Regions from separate parts of the Shewanella sp. GutCb genome, predicted to be linked through region 2. Evidence: predicted binding sites of a transcription regulator. Region 2 holds the regulator's gene; the other holds the start of a gene.
The links. The regulator sigma-54, encoded in region 2, starts transcription at its own class of promoters, with help from an activator protein. The targets are predictions, from matches to a motif close to GTTGGCACGNNNNTNGNNT.

Region 1 (7,461 bases), on a different contig from region 2:
CAATATGGCGCAATATTTAGGGGCCGACTTCGCACTTGTCGAAGGGGCGGGTGGTTGGCGTTTGCCATTAGGCGATGGTCACTTCATGTCTGAAGTGGTGCAAGCGATGCAACTGCCAGTAATATTAGTGGTTGGCATGAAACTAGGGTGCTTAAATCATGCGTTGTTGACTGCAGAAGCGATTGAGCGAGATGGCCTTGTAATTGCGGGCTGGGTTGCGAATCAAGTTGACGCTGACATGGCTAATCAACAAGATAACCTAGCGGCATTACAACAGATGATGTCAGCACCGTTTCTTGGCCATATTCCTTATCTAGGTAATGCTACAGCAGCAGAAGCGGCGTTGCACCTTGATGTAACACTGCTCGCTTAGACAATCAACTCCTCGCTATTTTAGCCCTTTAAATGACGCTAAATTGTTCATTTTATTAAGGGCTATCCCTCTGTTAAAAAAGATTAATCTTCTTATCCTTCTATTCAGTAGCGATTTAAGATTAGATTAATAAAAACGGCATAAACTCGCAGCTCCTGATAAATAAAGCGAATCGTCTAAGATAAACGCAGTTGAACTGTTTTTTGCTTAGCGCACCTTGAAATTTCAACTTTTGGACATATTATGTCTTTAAGAGTGTTTATCTGGAACGTATGAATCCTACAGGAGCTTAAATGAAGCGTATATTTTTACTGATTGCTACCAATATGGCGATCTTATTAGTGGCATCAATCGTGATGTCTATTTTGGGTGTTAATACTTCAACCATGGGTGGACTGTTAGTCTTCGCTGCTATTTTTGGTTTTGGTGGTGCATTTATCAGCTTGGCTATCTCTAAATGGATGGCAAAGAAAACCATGGGTTGTGAAGTCATTACAACGCCTCGTGATAATACCGAGCGTTGGCTCGTTGAGACGGTTACGCGCCAAGCGGAGCAAGCGGGGATTAAAATGCCTGAAGTGGCCATTTATCAATCGCCAGAATTCAATGCTTTTGCAACGGGCCCGAGTAAAAACAACTCGTTGGTCGCAGTCAGTAGTGGCTTACTTTATGGTATGAATCATGATGAGATTGAAGCGGTACTCGCTCATGAAATCAGCCACGTTGCTAACGGTGATATGGTGACGCTGACGCTTATTCAAGGCGTGGTTAATACCTTTGTGATTTTTGCAGCTCGAGTGGTTGCAGGCATTATCAACAATTTTGTGTCTAGCAATGATGAAGAAGGTGAAGGCCTTGGTATGTTCGCCTATATGGGCGTTGTCTTTGTGCTCGATATGCTGTTTGGTATCTTGGCATCAATGATAGTGGCGTACTTCTCTCGTATTCGTGAGTTTAGAGCAGATGAAGGCGGTGCTAAATTGGCCGGTAAAGCGAAGATGATTGCTGCGCTCGACAGGCTTCGTCAAGGCCCAGAGACAGGCGCTATGCCAGCTCAGATGTCAGCACTTGGTATCAATGGTAAGAAATCAATGTCTGAATTATTGATGAGCCATCCACCACTTGAGAAACGTATTGCGGCTCTAAGAGCAAGCTAATTCATGTTTCACTAATAAAGCCGATTCGGAGGTTAAACTTCCGAATCGTGTTTTTACCACTCAAAATCAAGATGATAATTGAACGCTTGTGGGCTTTCATAGCGCAAGTGAGCCGTATAATTTGATGGAGCGCACGTTTTGCTATTTACCACAATGATATGATCTTCAAACTAAATTAGTTGCGAATTTGTCATTCCTTAGCTAAATTAAGCTAAGTCGTGCTAATAATATTGATCGCAAGATGGAAACAAACCTGACTGATAGCGTTTCCACTATGCGGACATTAAATGAGGATACAATTGTGAGCAAAAAACTATTAAGTGCAATCTTTGGTGCGGCTATCGCAGCGCTAGCATTATCTCCTGCTGTTTTCGCTGAAGGCCAAGAACTGGCTGAAATGCATGCAGAAATGGACGGATGTGAAGCATGTCACGCAGACGGTTCTCCATCTGCAGATGGCGAGTACGAATTTGAGCAATGCCAATCTTGTCACGGTACATTAGACGAGATGGACGCTGTTCATCAACCACACGATGGCATGTTGATGTGTGCTGATTGTCATGCACCTCACGAAATGAACGTGGGTGATAAGCCAACATGTGACAGCTGTCACGATGATGGCCGTACGGCAGAGTCAATACTTAAGTAACCTAAACCGTTACCAATAAAAGCCAGCTTCGCGCTGGCTTTTTTGTGCCAAAAATTTGAGACTGATGTTTTTAATCGATGTCAGGCGTCAATAGTGACTCAATGTGGTCACCTGATCTTTTTCCGTTGATTCGTCCTCTTGTTGTTATTTGTCTATCGTTTTAAATCTGCTAATACCTCTTTATGGTTATCCCATTGTTTTTTATCAATAGTTTGCCTGATTTTAGTGCGTGAATATGCACTCATGTAGCACATTAGATGATAACTTATGAATTCGTTTTCTTTATTTAGTATATAAAACAGTTGGTTGTGTATTGGCATAGGATTTGCGAAGTGATAGGCATGAGTTAATACTAATATTAAGAGATGCTAATCATGCCAAGCTGTAAAACAACCTGTGCATACTGTGGCGTTGGCTGCGGGGTTACAGTTAATAATCTTATCGAAACAGACAGCATCAGCTTTTCACACCACCCTACATTGACGGTTTCTGGTGATAGTGAACATTCGGCTAATTCTGGAGACTTATGCGGTAAGGGACTTGCATTAATCGATAGTTTAAACATTCCGAATAAATTACTGTACCCACGCCGAAGAAACCGTTCAGGTTTAGAGGCCGGCGATCAAAATATTAGCTGGTCTGCTGCGACAGTAGAAATAGCGAAAAATTTTAAAGATACCATCGCTGAGCACGGAGTCGATTCTGTCGCTTTCTACCTTTCAGGTCAGTTACTGACCGAAGACTATTATGTTGCCAATAAGCTTGCCAAAGGGTTTATGGGTACCGCAAATGTTGATACTAACTCCAGATTATGCATGTCGTCAGCGGTAAGTGCCCATATACGAGCTTTTGGAGAAGATGTGGTTCCTGGTTGTTATGAAGATCTGCAACTTGCTGATGTGGTGGTATTAGTCGGGGCAAATACCGCTTGGACCCATCCGGTTCTATTTAAAAAAATTCTCGCTGCTAGAGCAAAGCGTGGTACTAAAATTGTGGTAATCGATCCACGGCTAACAGCCACAGCGTCGCAAGCAGATCTACATTTGCAACTCACTCCAGGCTCAGATCTGCACTTATTTAATGGTTTACTCTGTTCCCTAGCCGATAAAGGCCAACTGAATGATGACTATATACATCGTCATACGGAAGGCTTCAAACAAGCACTTCATAGTGCCCGACAAAGCGGTGCCACGCAGGCCGACATTGTCGATGTCACAGGGCTTGAAGCAGATAAGATTGAATTGTTTTACGCACTTTACCAACAAGATCATAAAGTGGTTACAGCCAGTAGCCAAGGCGTTAATCAGTCAACCTCTGGCACTAACACTGCTAATGCGATTATTAACTGTCACTTGGCGCGAGGTGATATCGGTCAAGTTGGTTGTGGCCCCTTATCGTTAACGGGACAACCCAATGCAATGGGAGGTCGTGAAGTAGGCGGCCTGGCAACCCAGCTAGCCTGTCACCTTGGCTTTTCGGAGCCAGAACGGCAGTTAGTGGGAGACTTTTGGCAGACATCAGCGCTGCCAAAATCCAAAGGATTAACCGCCACTGAGATGTTTGCCGATATGGCAAAGGGTAAAATAAAGGCGGTGTGGATTTTGGGCACCAACCCGGCGGTTTCAATGCCTGATACCCAGTTAGTAAAACAGGCATTACAGCAGTGTGATTATGTGGTGGTTTCTGATATTACAGCCGACACCGATACCGCTCAATATGCCGATATGTTACTACCGGCGCAGGGGTGGTCAGAAAAGTCAGGCACGGTCACCAACAGTGAACGAACTATTAGCCGTCAACGCGGCTTTATTCAGCCTCAAGGAGAGTCAAAAGCGGATTGGTGGGCGCTGTGTGAAGTCGCAAAACAGCTTGGGTTTAATGATGAGTTTGCATTCAAAGACAGTGCCGATATCTTTAATGAGTACGCTAATCTCACTGTAAAAGTGCAGCAAAACTTTCCTGAAAAACAATTATCCCTCGCGGGTTTATCAGATCTATCCACTGAGCAATATAAGCAACTAATACCCACCCAATGGCCGGTTGAACATGTCGATGCGATCGGCCAAAAAAACATTCGCTTATTTACCCAAGGTCAGTTTGCCACTCACAGTGGTAAAGCTCACTTTGTAGAGACTCGATTGTCTCAAGCGAGCGATATCCAAGCCGTGATTGACCATCATTCCTTAAGTCAGAATCGAGTGCGGTTAAACAGTGGTCGTAGTCGCGATCAATGGCACACCATGACGAGAACGGGGCATATTGAGCAACTGGCAGCCTCAAATTATCAACCTGAATTGATGCTCGATGCACATACTCTGAATAAGCATGGGTTAGAGGCTGGTGGGCTGGTGGCAATTAAAACCGATAACCTAGTGGAGCCACTTATCGCTCGAGCGGTGATTGATGAATCACTATTGCAAGATACAGCGTTTCTTTCAATGCATTGGTCATCGCAATTTAGCAAAAGTGGTGGTGTAAATAAGGTAACAGCCGCTCATGTTGATCCTTTTTCAAAACAACCCGGTTTTAAAAATCAATGGGTTGAATTGCAACATCAGCAGGTGTTGCAGCAGGGGATCGAGTGGGGGCAGACGCTAATCGATCCTCAGCAACTTTGTTGGGACGTAAAGCAGCAACTCCGCGGTGGGGTCTGCCGTCATATTGCGGCAACATCGAGCTTTACCTCTGAGATGATGGAGCTTGAACAGCACCGTGGGGCGAACCTCAGTCCATTGTCTTACCACCGTATTATGCACTGGCGCGATCAAGACAAACAGATTTACTGCATCCTCAGCCAAGGTAGCCTCAAAAGCTTACTTATCACATGTGAGCAGGTGTTAGACATTGATGTTAACGCGATTCAATCCTTTATCAACAATCCTTTTGATACTAAATTTATTAAATACTTACACCAGGTTTTACGAGCAGGTAGTCGCAAAGTGGTCTGCGCCTGTACTGGCGTGACCGAAAATGAAATTGAGCAACAGATGCTGGTGAGTTTTGACTGTGGCGCGACAACAACGGCGTTGATTGTCGACGCGGTGCAGCAAAAACTCAAATGCAGTGCTGTGTGTGGCAGCTGCTTAAACCAAGTGAATGATATTGCCGATTCAGTTATTGCAGAACAACAGAAATCAAAGCAGGAGGTTGCTTAATGAAACTCAATCATATTGGCAAGTTAACGCGATCAATAAAGCCAACAAATAGTGACTTATTGTTGGTAGAGCTACTGCAGCTTAAGGACCCCACGGGTAACGATGACCCCAATACAGTAACGATTGTAGGGGCGGGTTGTGGTGATATCGATATGTTAACGATTAAGGCGGCCAGAACGATTACAGCAGCACAAGCGATCGTCTATGACAATTTGGTGAGTAAAGATATTTTGCAATTAGCCGCTGATGATTGCGACATGTATGACATGGGTAAGGGTTTTGGAAAACCCAGTGCAACGCAAGAACAAATAAACCTAAAACTGCTGCAGTTAAGCCAACAAGGTAAAGTGGTTATTAGACTTAAGGGCGGTGATCCTAATGTGTTTGGTAGAGGCGCTGAAGAGGCCCTATTTTTGGCTGAAAACGGCGTTAAAAGCCATTTCGTCGCTGGAGTGACTGCCGCGTTAGGCTGCGCTGCTGGTGCGGGGATCCCGTTGACGCATAGAAAGGTTGCGCGCTCGGTTACTTTTGTGACCGGACATCTTTGTGATGACACCGCGATAGAGTGGGCGGGATTGTTAGCGGCAAAAAGTACCATGGTTTTCTATATGGGAAAAGAGAGAGCGGCTGATATCGCCCATGGTTTACTACAAGCGGGAGCAAAACTCTCTTTACCTGTGGCCTTTATTAGCAATGGTGCCCGCGATAATCAATCGATAATGACCACCTCTGTGCAAAATATGGTGGATGTTGCCACGACCATTAACGTCGACGGTCCAACGCTTTTAATCGTGGGAGAGGTGGTTGGTATAGGGCAAGAGCTAGCGCAATGGTTGGCTGCTTGTGATATCAACAGCGATGTTAAAAGTAATGCATTTGAGCGTGCATATGGATAGTCACAATAATAAGCTCACAGGAGTGACTGACCCGGCAGAATATCGACAGCTTATTAAAACGCTTGGCCGAGGTAAAAAAGGGTCTCGATCATTGACGTTAGTTGAAAGCTTTCAGTTGGTTCGTGGTTTTTACGACAACATTGGCACTGTTACCCAGCTTAGTGTGGCGTTAATGCTTATGCGCGTAAAAGGTGAGACCGCAGAAGAGGTTGCTGGGGCGGCACTCGCTCTGCGCTCTACGGTCGATAATCAATGGCAGCAACTTCAGGTCGATATTGACTGGCCCTGTTATGGCGCAAAGAGAGATCAGCTGCCTTATTTACTGCTGAGCGCCAAACTGTTGGCTGGTAATGGGTTTAAGATATTATTGCACGGCGATAATAGGGTATTGCCTCATCGGCAACACATTGCGGGTTTCGTTGAGGCGGTAGGGATCACCAGTGCCACTTCAATGGCCGAAGCGGAAGTTGCATTAACATCAACGGGGATCTGTTATGTCAACGCCGATGTATTGTCCCCCCTAGTGAATTCGTTTACGGATATTCATCAGGAAATTGGCCTTAGAAGTCTTTATCAAAGTGCCATCCGTTGTATCAACCCTACGGGGGCAAGGCTCAGTCTTAGAAGTTATTTTCATCCGGGCCTAGATGATATTCATTTGAACGTGGCCAAGTTAATGGCTGACAATGCGCAAGCATTACATAGAACGAATGTGGCGATATTTAAAGGCTATCAAGGAGAGTGTGAATTAAATCCAAGATCGAGCAGCAGCATCAATGTTTTCAGGCATGAAGGATTTGCTCAGGTTGAGATTACAACTCAGCTTAATGCGTTAATAGGCCGTAAGGCGCAAGCGGCACAACTTCAGGCGCAGTGGTTAACGGCAATTTGGAATGGTGAGCCGTTGGACAGCGATAGTCATGATATTTGTACTAGCACTGGAAATGCAACCGAAGCTCTTCGGGCTCACAGCGCTATTATGACCAATGTCATGGCGGTACTGATGTTAACGGATCAGTCCCTCAATATTGATAACGCTAAGAGGTTGGCGAGTGAATATTGGATGAGTAGGCATTCCCACTTAATGACTCAATCTGCTACAGCTATTTTCAAGCCTTATCTATCGCTTACGACTAATTGTGAGGTGGCTAATGCGCATACTGAATCTATATGATATGACGGATCATGAGCCGCTATTAAGCAGTGCAGTCAACCGCAACCATGAGCTAAT
Region 2 (7,461 bases):
CGATATCGGTGGCTGCCATATCCTGCAACATATTGCGGACATGAACAAACATCCCGCTACCTAATGCTTTATTTAGCTGATTGAGGCGTTGGTCTGTTGTTTCGTTGTCTAAGACTTCAATCGGCATGGGTCCCTCGCAGGGTCTTTTAAAAGGCGCTTATCATAACGTAAGTAAAGGGGGATAAATAACAAATATTAGGAAAATGGACGGACTAATTATCTTCGTCGAATTTGGTATTGATCAAATGACATATGGCATCTAACGCTGGTTTTGCATCTGGGCCGTTGGCGAGAAGCTGTATGGATTTACCCATTCCAGTTTCTAACATGAGTAAGCCTAGTACACTTACCGCTGAAGCTTGCTTTTCACCTTGAATAATAGTGATTTGGGCATCAAATTCTGAGGCTAAAACCACCAGTTTTGTTGCCGCTCTGGCATGTAGCCCGAGCTTATTGCAGATGGTGACTTGCCGTTCAATCGTTGGCATTTTTTAACTCTCTATGGCTAGAAGTGACTTTATGTCGGCCTTTTTTGAAGTGTTCAGCGAGTCGTTCTGTGACATAAACAGAGCGATGCTGGCCACCAGTACAACCAATAGCGATAGTGAGGTAGCTGCGGTTGTTACGTTCTAAATCGGGTAACCAAGTCTCCAATAAATTCTCGATCTGCCAGATAAACTTATTGACTGTAGGGTGCAGATTTAAAAACTCTTGCACGGGTTTATCGAGCCCTGTCATGGGTCTGAGATCCGGCTCCCAATGTGGATTTGGAAGAAATCGAACGTCAAACATAAAATCAGCTTCAGTTGGCATGCCATGTTTAAACCCAAAAGACTCAAACTTGATCATCAGCTCTTTATCGACGTTGCCTAATAAGATCTCACGTACTTGGTCATTGAGATCGTAAATATTGAGGGTAGAAGTATCAATATAATGGTCAACGATCTTAGCGAGCGGTTCCAACTGGCGCCCTTCAAGCTGAATTGCTTCTTTTAATGAAATGTTTGCATGAGACAAAGGGTGCAGACGACGAGTTTCGTTGTAGCGCTTGAGGAGCACTTCATCGCTAGAGTTTAAAAAGAAGCTCAATAACTCCACGCCTTCTGGCAAATTGGTCAGATGCTTAATCCATTCGTTCTCTTTTTCTGGCATGTTGCGGATATCAACACTAATAGCGACTAACTCTGAGTTACCAGAAAGTTGTTCAAGCAGGGTGCCCATCATTGGCAATGGTAGATTATCGACACAATAATAGCCGAGATCTTCTAGCATTCTTAACAGTACTGATTTGCCTGAGCCGGAACGACCAGAGACTAGAACGAGTTTCATCTTTTCACTACCTAATAAAAGTTAGAATTAATGTTTTATAAATGTATACGGGGTGTACAAGATTATAGATTAACTTTTTTCTGGCTTAAAGCAATAGCTTAGGCTAGTTGGTAATAATAAATAATATTGCTGTAATAAATGCCTAGGTCGTTAAATCTTACTGCTTGTATATCGGTAATCTCTAGCGACTTACGGACTTGAGTCCGTCGAGATAGTTGCACTTTTAGGTTTGTTTTTACCGCAGTTTATACATTATTTTGGCGAGGTGGGACGATACGGAGGCAATGCAGTTTAATTATTCTCCACAAATAGCCTATAACACGGCAACAATAGCTTAGGAACACTGGTTTAAGTGTTTCTAAGCTATTCCTACAAGAGTGTGTAAGCGTTTCTCTTTGCTCATGTCTTGTACTTCTTGAACATCAAAAAATGCGTAAAAACTAAGCTCGACAGATCAGAGACCTCTCACTATTGAGTGATTAAGTCATATAACTCAGATTCACTCTTACTTTTTCTCAACTGCTTCACGATCGCTTTGTCGTTAAGCTTTTCTGCCATTGAAGACAGCGTCGCGAGATGTTGCTCACATTGATCTGCGGGCACTAACAGGGCAAATAATATATCAACCGGTTGCTTATCTATCGAGTCAAAAGATATCGGTGTTTCACATTTGATTAATATGCCCAATGGATGGTCAATATTAGCCAATCTCCCGTGAGGGATTGCTATACCGTTGCCTATACCTGTGCTACCCATTTTTTCGCGAGCCAACAGGCTTTCGAAAATCTCTTGTGAAGAAAGGGTAGGGTACTGGGCAGCGGCAATATCGCTGATGAGTTCCAGTACTTTTTTCTTACTGCCCGGAGTGGCACAGGTAGTGCATTCCGGCTGCAGGATGGTACATAGTTCCATCGTTAGTGTTTGGTCAGCTTCTCTTTGTGTTTAATAACCTGACGATCTAATTTGTCGATCAGGGAGTCGATTGCGGCGTACATGTCCGCATGTTCCGAAGTGGCAAAAACTTCACCTTTTTTCAGGTGAATTCGTGCTTCGGCAATCTGTTGCATTTTTTCAACATTCAATATGACGTGCACATTATTGATCTGATCGAAATGACGTTCAAGCTTTGTAAATTTTTCTTCAACATAACTGCGCAGTGACGCAGTGATTTCAATGTGATGCCCAGTAAGGTTAATTTGCATAGAAAGATTCCTCCAAGTGTCTAATTTTAGTTATAAACTCTTGCGTTGGTTTGAGGGCGGGATCATCATTGCTTCGCGGTATTTCGCGATGGTACGTCGAGCAACTTTAATCCCCTGTTCTGCCAACAGTTGCGCCATTTTGCTATCGCTTAATGGTTTCTGTTGGTTTTCAGCTGCGACTAACTTCTTAATAAACGCTCTAATTGCTGTTGATGAGCACTCTCCACCGTCGTCGGTTCCGACATGACTAGAGAAGAAATACTTTAACTCGAAAATACCTCTAGGGGTATGCATATACTTTTGTGTGGTCACCCTTGAGATAGTGGATTCATGCATCTCTACGGCTTCAGCAATGTCGTTGAGTACCATAGGTTTCATGGCTTCATCACCATATTCGAAAAATCCCTGTTGGAACTTCACAATACAGTTGGAGACTTTTAGGAGGGTCTCATTACGACTCTCAATGCTTTTAATAAACCATTTAGCTTCTTGTAAGTGACTACGAATAAATTGGCCATCTGCTTGATTTTTTTGGCTACGAGCCATCGAAGCATAGTGTTGATTGACGTTGATTTTTGGCATGTAGTCGGGGTTGAGTTCAACCACCCAACGGCCTTTCTTTTTTGTCACTGAAACGTCGGGGATCACATATTCGTCTTTACTTCGCGTGACTGCCAGGCCCGGTCTTGGGTTCAAGGTTTGAATAAGCGTGATAGCATCACGCAGGTCATCCTCTTTGAGCTTAGTCTTACGCATCAATTGCCTAAAATCACGTCCAGCAATCAAATCTAAGTAATCTTTAATGAGCAGGCGAGCATTGTCTATATGGGGTGTTGTTTCTGCATATTGAGCTAATTGGATAAGCAGACATTCACTGAGATCTCTGGCTGCGACGCCGATAGGGTCGAAATGCTGCACGCGTTTGAGTACGGCTTCCACTTCGTCTATCTCGATCTCTGGATCGCCCATTGCTTCAAGAATATCTTCACAATTCTGAGTAAGGTAACCTCGCTCATCAACCGCATCAATAATGGCGGTGGCAATCGCTAGGTCATTATCAGAAAAAGGCGTTAGATTTTTCTGCCATTCAAGATGTTCGTATAAACCTTCAGTGGTTTCGCCTTGGAATGGCATATCATCATCGCGCATTCCGCCGGAGCTTGAATTCGAAGACACGGTATAGACTTCATCCCAAGTAGTATCCATTGGGAGTTCATCTGGCATTGAATCTTGCGTTAATGCATCAGAGGTGTCTACCGCAGCGCTATCCTGCTGTGGATCAACATCTGTGTTACTGCTGTATTCATTGTCGCTATCCGACTCTGAATAGCTGTCAGAGTCACTGGTGGTTCTATCTTCGTTGCTGATAGGCTCGCCATCGGATTGCTCTTCATCTAATTCAAGCAGTGGATTAGAGTCTAATGCTTGCTGGATCTCTTGCTGCAGCTCTAAAGAGGACAATTGCAAAAGGCGAATAGCCTGCTGTAATTGTGGAGTCATAGTTAGCTGCTGACCCATTTTGAGCTGGAGTGACGCTTTCATCTTACCGCTATTCCCTACACTGTAATTAAACGTTGAAGCTCGGTGATTTGACGAAGAGAGCTTAAAGAGTCAACACTTTGATTGTATTCATATACTTAGCTAATGCTATACAATTAAACCCGCATACTGTGGGTTAACTATAGCCTGAATTGTTCACCTAAGTACACTGCTCGAACCTGCTGATTATCTAATATCTCGGCAGGTGTGCCTTCTGCAATCAAATTTCCGTGACTTACGATATAGGCATGTTCACAAACGTCCAATGTTTCACGCACATTGTGGTCTGTGATCAACACCCCTAAGCCACGGCTTTTTAACTGTTCAATAATCTTTTTAATATCGATAACCGATATTGGATCAACGCCGGCAAAAGGTTCATCGAGTAGAATAAACTTTGGGTTGGCTGCCAGTGCTCGAGCAATTTCAACTCTGCGGCGTTCACCACCTGATAACGCCATGCCTTGGCTATCGCGGATATGGGTGATGTGAAACTCTTCGAGTAGGTGTTCAAGTTGCTCTTCACGCTGCTCGTTATTGATATCTTTGCGAGTCTGTAATACTGCCATGATATTGTCACGCACTGAGAGCTTTCTAAAGATGCTTGCCTCTTGTGGCAAGTAGCCAATGCCTTTACGTGCTCGGAGATGCATTGGGTCTAAGGTTAAATCATCGTCATCGATTAAGATCTGACCCTTGTCGCTCTGAACTAAACCAACAACCATATAAAATGTTGTGGTTTTACCTGCACCATTAGGACCCAATAACCCAACAATTTGCCCTGTTTTGACCGTTAAACTCACATCTTGAACAACGGCTCGGCTCTTATAACTTTTCGCTAAATTGCGTACGGTCAGCGTTTTTTGGGTCATTGCTGTTCCTGCTTTTTAATGGGTGCGGCTGGGGTTTCAGGCGTCTCTTCTTGATAAGCTTCAGGCTGAATGATAGTGATCACGCGATCATTACCTTTACCTGTACTTTCTGCGACTAATTTTTGTAGTCCGATATTGTACTTGATGCGGTTACCCGTGACTTGGCTGCCCTCTTGCTCCAAGGTTGCATTACCTAACAAGGTTAAGGTTCTTGTTGCCAACTCATAACGGATCTCTTTCGCACTTGCCATCGCCGGGCGGCCATCTTCCATCATTTGGGTATATGTCGCAGGATTACCCGTAGCCACGAGTATTTTTCCTGAGCTCGCTTCTTTAGAGAACACCCGTAATTCATCAGCCTTCATTTTAATTGAACCCTGAGTTACTTCTACAGGACCAAAAAAGATCACCTGATTATTTTTTATATCAGCTTCTTGGCTGGCAGCAGCAATTTTAACTTCTTGCTTTAAGTCATCGACTTGCGCGTAGCTACTAATGCTAAGCAGACACAACAGACCTGCAAGTATTGATTGATTGTATTTCATAACTTCCTTCTACTCCGCTATTGGGTTGCTAGCATGAGTGAGTATATTTGTTTTTTGAATCGCTTACTTAACATCGTAGATCCCTTCGACTTGACTGATCAACTTTACACTTTGGGCGTTAAGATCAGCATAAAGGCCTGTTCCCTGAATCACAAACTCATTGCCAGTGACGTAAATGATTTCATCAGAGGTCATAACCATCGTCTCTAGATCAAGCTCTAAATAGGAGGTAGACAATGTTTGGATCGGCTCTTCTGGACTAATAGAATCGATAATAACATTGTTTTCCAATGAGACCTTACCGGTTAAATTGTTATGGGTTCCTTTAGCCGCGGTTAAACGCCATTGGGCTTGACCATCATCGGGATAGATCAAATAAACCGGGTCAGTGAAGTAAGTCATACTGGCTTCTTCAAAGTGTTCCATGTGCTTGGCGGTGACTTTGCTATTAATGAGACCCGCTTCATTGTATTCAGTGCTGCGCATATCATTGATGATGTAGTTAGGGCGTTCGCTTATATCAATGTCTAACGTTTGGTCGCTTTTTTTAGACTGCACTTGCCAATAAAGGATCAGTGCGGTGCCAAATAAAGCGATAATCGCTAGGGTGACGCGATTCATATGCTCATCCCGTGAGCCGACTCAAACTTACCTTGGCTAAGTAATAACAAGTCTGTGAGCTCTCTAAGGGCGCCATGACCACCATTAATATGAGTTGTCATTAAAGCATGTTGCTTCACGTAAGGGTGGCCATCAGCGACGCAAACCGATAAACCGACCTCTTTCATCACCGGCAAGTCGACCATATCATCACCTATATAGGCAACTTCATTTGGGTTGACATTGTAAAGTGCTAATAACTCATTGTAGGGGCTTAACTTGTTATCAACGCCTTGATAAATATGAGTGACGCCGAGTGCTGTCATTCTATCTTCGACAATTTTTGATTTTCGACCAGTAATAATCGCCACGTTAATGCCGCTAGAAAGAACGGAGCGAACACCGTAACCATCTCGAGTGTGGAATGTTTTAAGCTCTTCGCCGGAGTTGCTCATATAGACTAGGCCATCGGAAAATACGCCATCTACATCGCAAATAAGCAGTTTGATTTTGCTGGCGGCTTGCCAAACATCATCGCTAATCGGGCCATAGAATCCCTGTTTAGACATGTTAAATAACTCCTGCTTTCACCATGTCGAGCATGTTAAGTGCGCCGACAGGTTGTTGCTGTGAATTGATGACTATCAAACCATTAATGTTTTTCTCTTCCATCACTTTTAATGCTTCTGCTGCAAGTACATTATCAGTAATGGTGACACAGCCTTTAGACATAACTTCAGCAATGGGGGTGGTACGTAAGTTAACTTCTGCATCAATCACTCGGCGTAAGTCGCCGTCGGTGAATATACCGACTAAAGTGCTTTTCTCATCGACAATGGCAGTCATGCCTAAGCCTTTTTTAGATATTTCGTAAAGCGCATCGGTAATACAGATATCATGCTTTACCAGCGGCAGCTCATTGTCTTTATGCATTACGTCACTGACTTTTAAGAGTAGCTTACGCCCTAAAGTTCCACCGGGATGAGACAGTGCAAAGTCATCTTTAGTAAACCCGCGAGCTTGCAGTAAAGCAACCGCTAATGCATCGCCCATCACCAAAGTGGCCGTCGTGCTCGATGTTGGCGCTAATCCCAGCGGGCAGGCTTCTTCGGGCACTTCAATACAAAGGTGCAGATGGGCTAGCTTTGCCATGTTGGATTCCGGCTTGCCTGTTAACGAAATCATCGGCAGCCCCATGCGCTTGATTACTGGCATTAATGTCAGAATCTCACTCGATTCACCTGAGTTAGAGATAGCAAGGACGATATCGTTTTCGCTTAATACGCCTAAATCACCGTGACTCGCTTCACCTGGATGGACAAAAAATGCAGGCGTTCCAGTGCTGGCTAATGTGGCTGAGATCTTATTACCTAT

Region 1: CXF86_RS21990 (nitrate reductase) is a predicted target of sigma-54. The motif match lies at 2,492-2,510, and genes of this name have one in related genera.

The regions. Positions count from the first base shown of each region.
Region 1 covers NZ_PJBL01000106.1:128,978-136,438, forward strand. The annotation lists gene bioD (dethiobiotin synthase) at 1-373, shown strand, start outside; gene htpX (protease HtpX) at 667-1,530, shown strand; gene CXF86_RS21985 (tetraheme c-type cytochrome CctA) at 1,832-2,179, shown strand; gene CXF86_RS21990 (nitrate reductase) at 2,554-5,334, shown strand; gene cobA (uroporphyrinogen-III C-methyltransferase) at 5,334-6,230, shown strand; gene CXF86_RS22000 (glycosyl transferase) at 6,223-7,404, shown strand; gene CXF86_RS22005 (ANTAR domain-containing response regulator) at 7,382-7,461, shown strand, end outside.
Region 2 covers NZ_PJBL01000020.1:46,767-54,227, forward strand. The annotation lists gene mgtE (magnesium transporter) at 1-127, opposite strand, end outside; gene CXF86_RS12045 (HPr family phosphocarrier protein) at 213-488, opposite strand; gene rapZ (RNase adapter RapZ) at 475-1,329, opposite strand; gene ptsN (PTS IIA-like nitrogen regulatory protein PtsN) at 1,798-2,241, opposite strand; gene hpf (ribosome hibernation promoting factor) at 2,244-2,531, opposite strand; gene CXF86_RS12065 (RNA polymerase factor sigma-54) at 2,562-4,073, opposite strand; gene lptB (LPS export ABC transporter ATP-binding protein) at 4,211-4,942, opposite strand; gene lptA (lipopolysaccharide transport periplasmic protein LptA) at 4,939-5,487, opposite strand; gene lptC (LPS export ABC transporter periplasmic protein LptC) at 5,551-6,108, opposite strand; gene kdsC (3-deoxy-manno-octulosonate-8-phosphatase KdsC) at 6,105-6,656, opposite strand; gene CXF86_RS12090 (KpsF/GutQ family sugar-phosphate isomerase) at 6,658-7,461, opposite strand, start outside.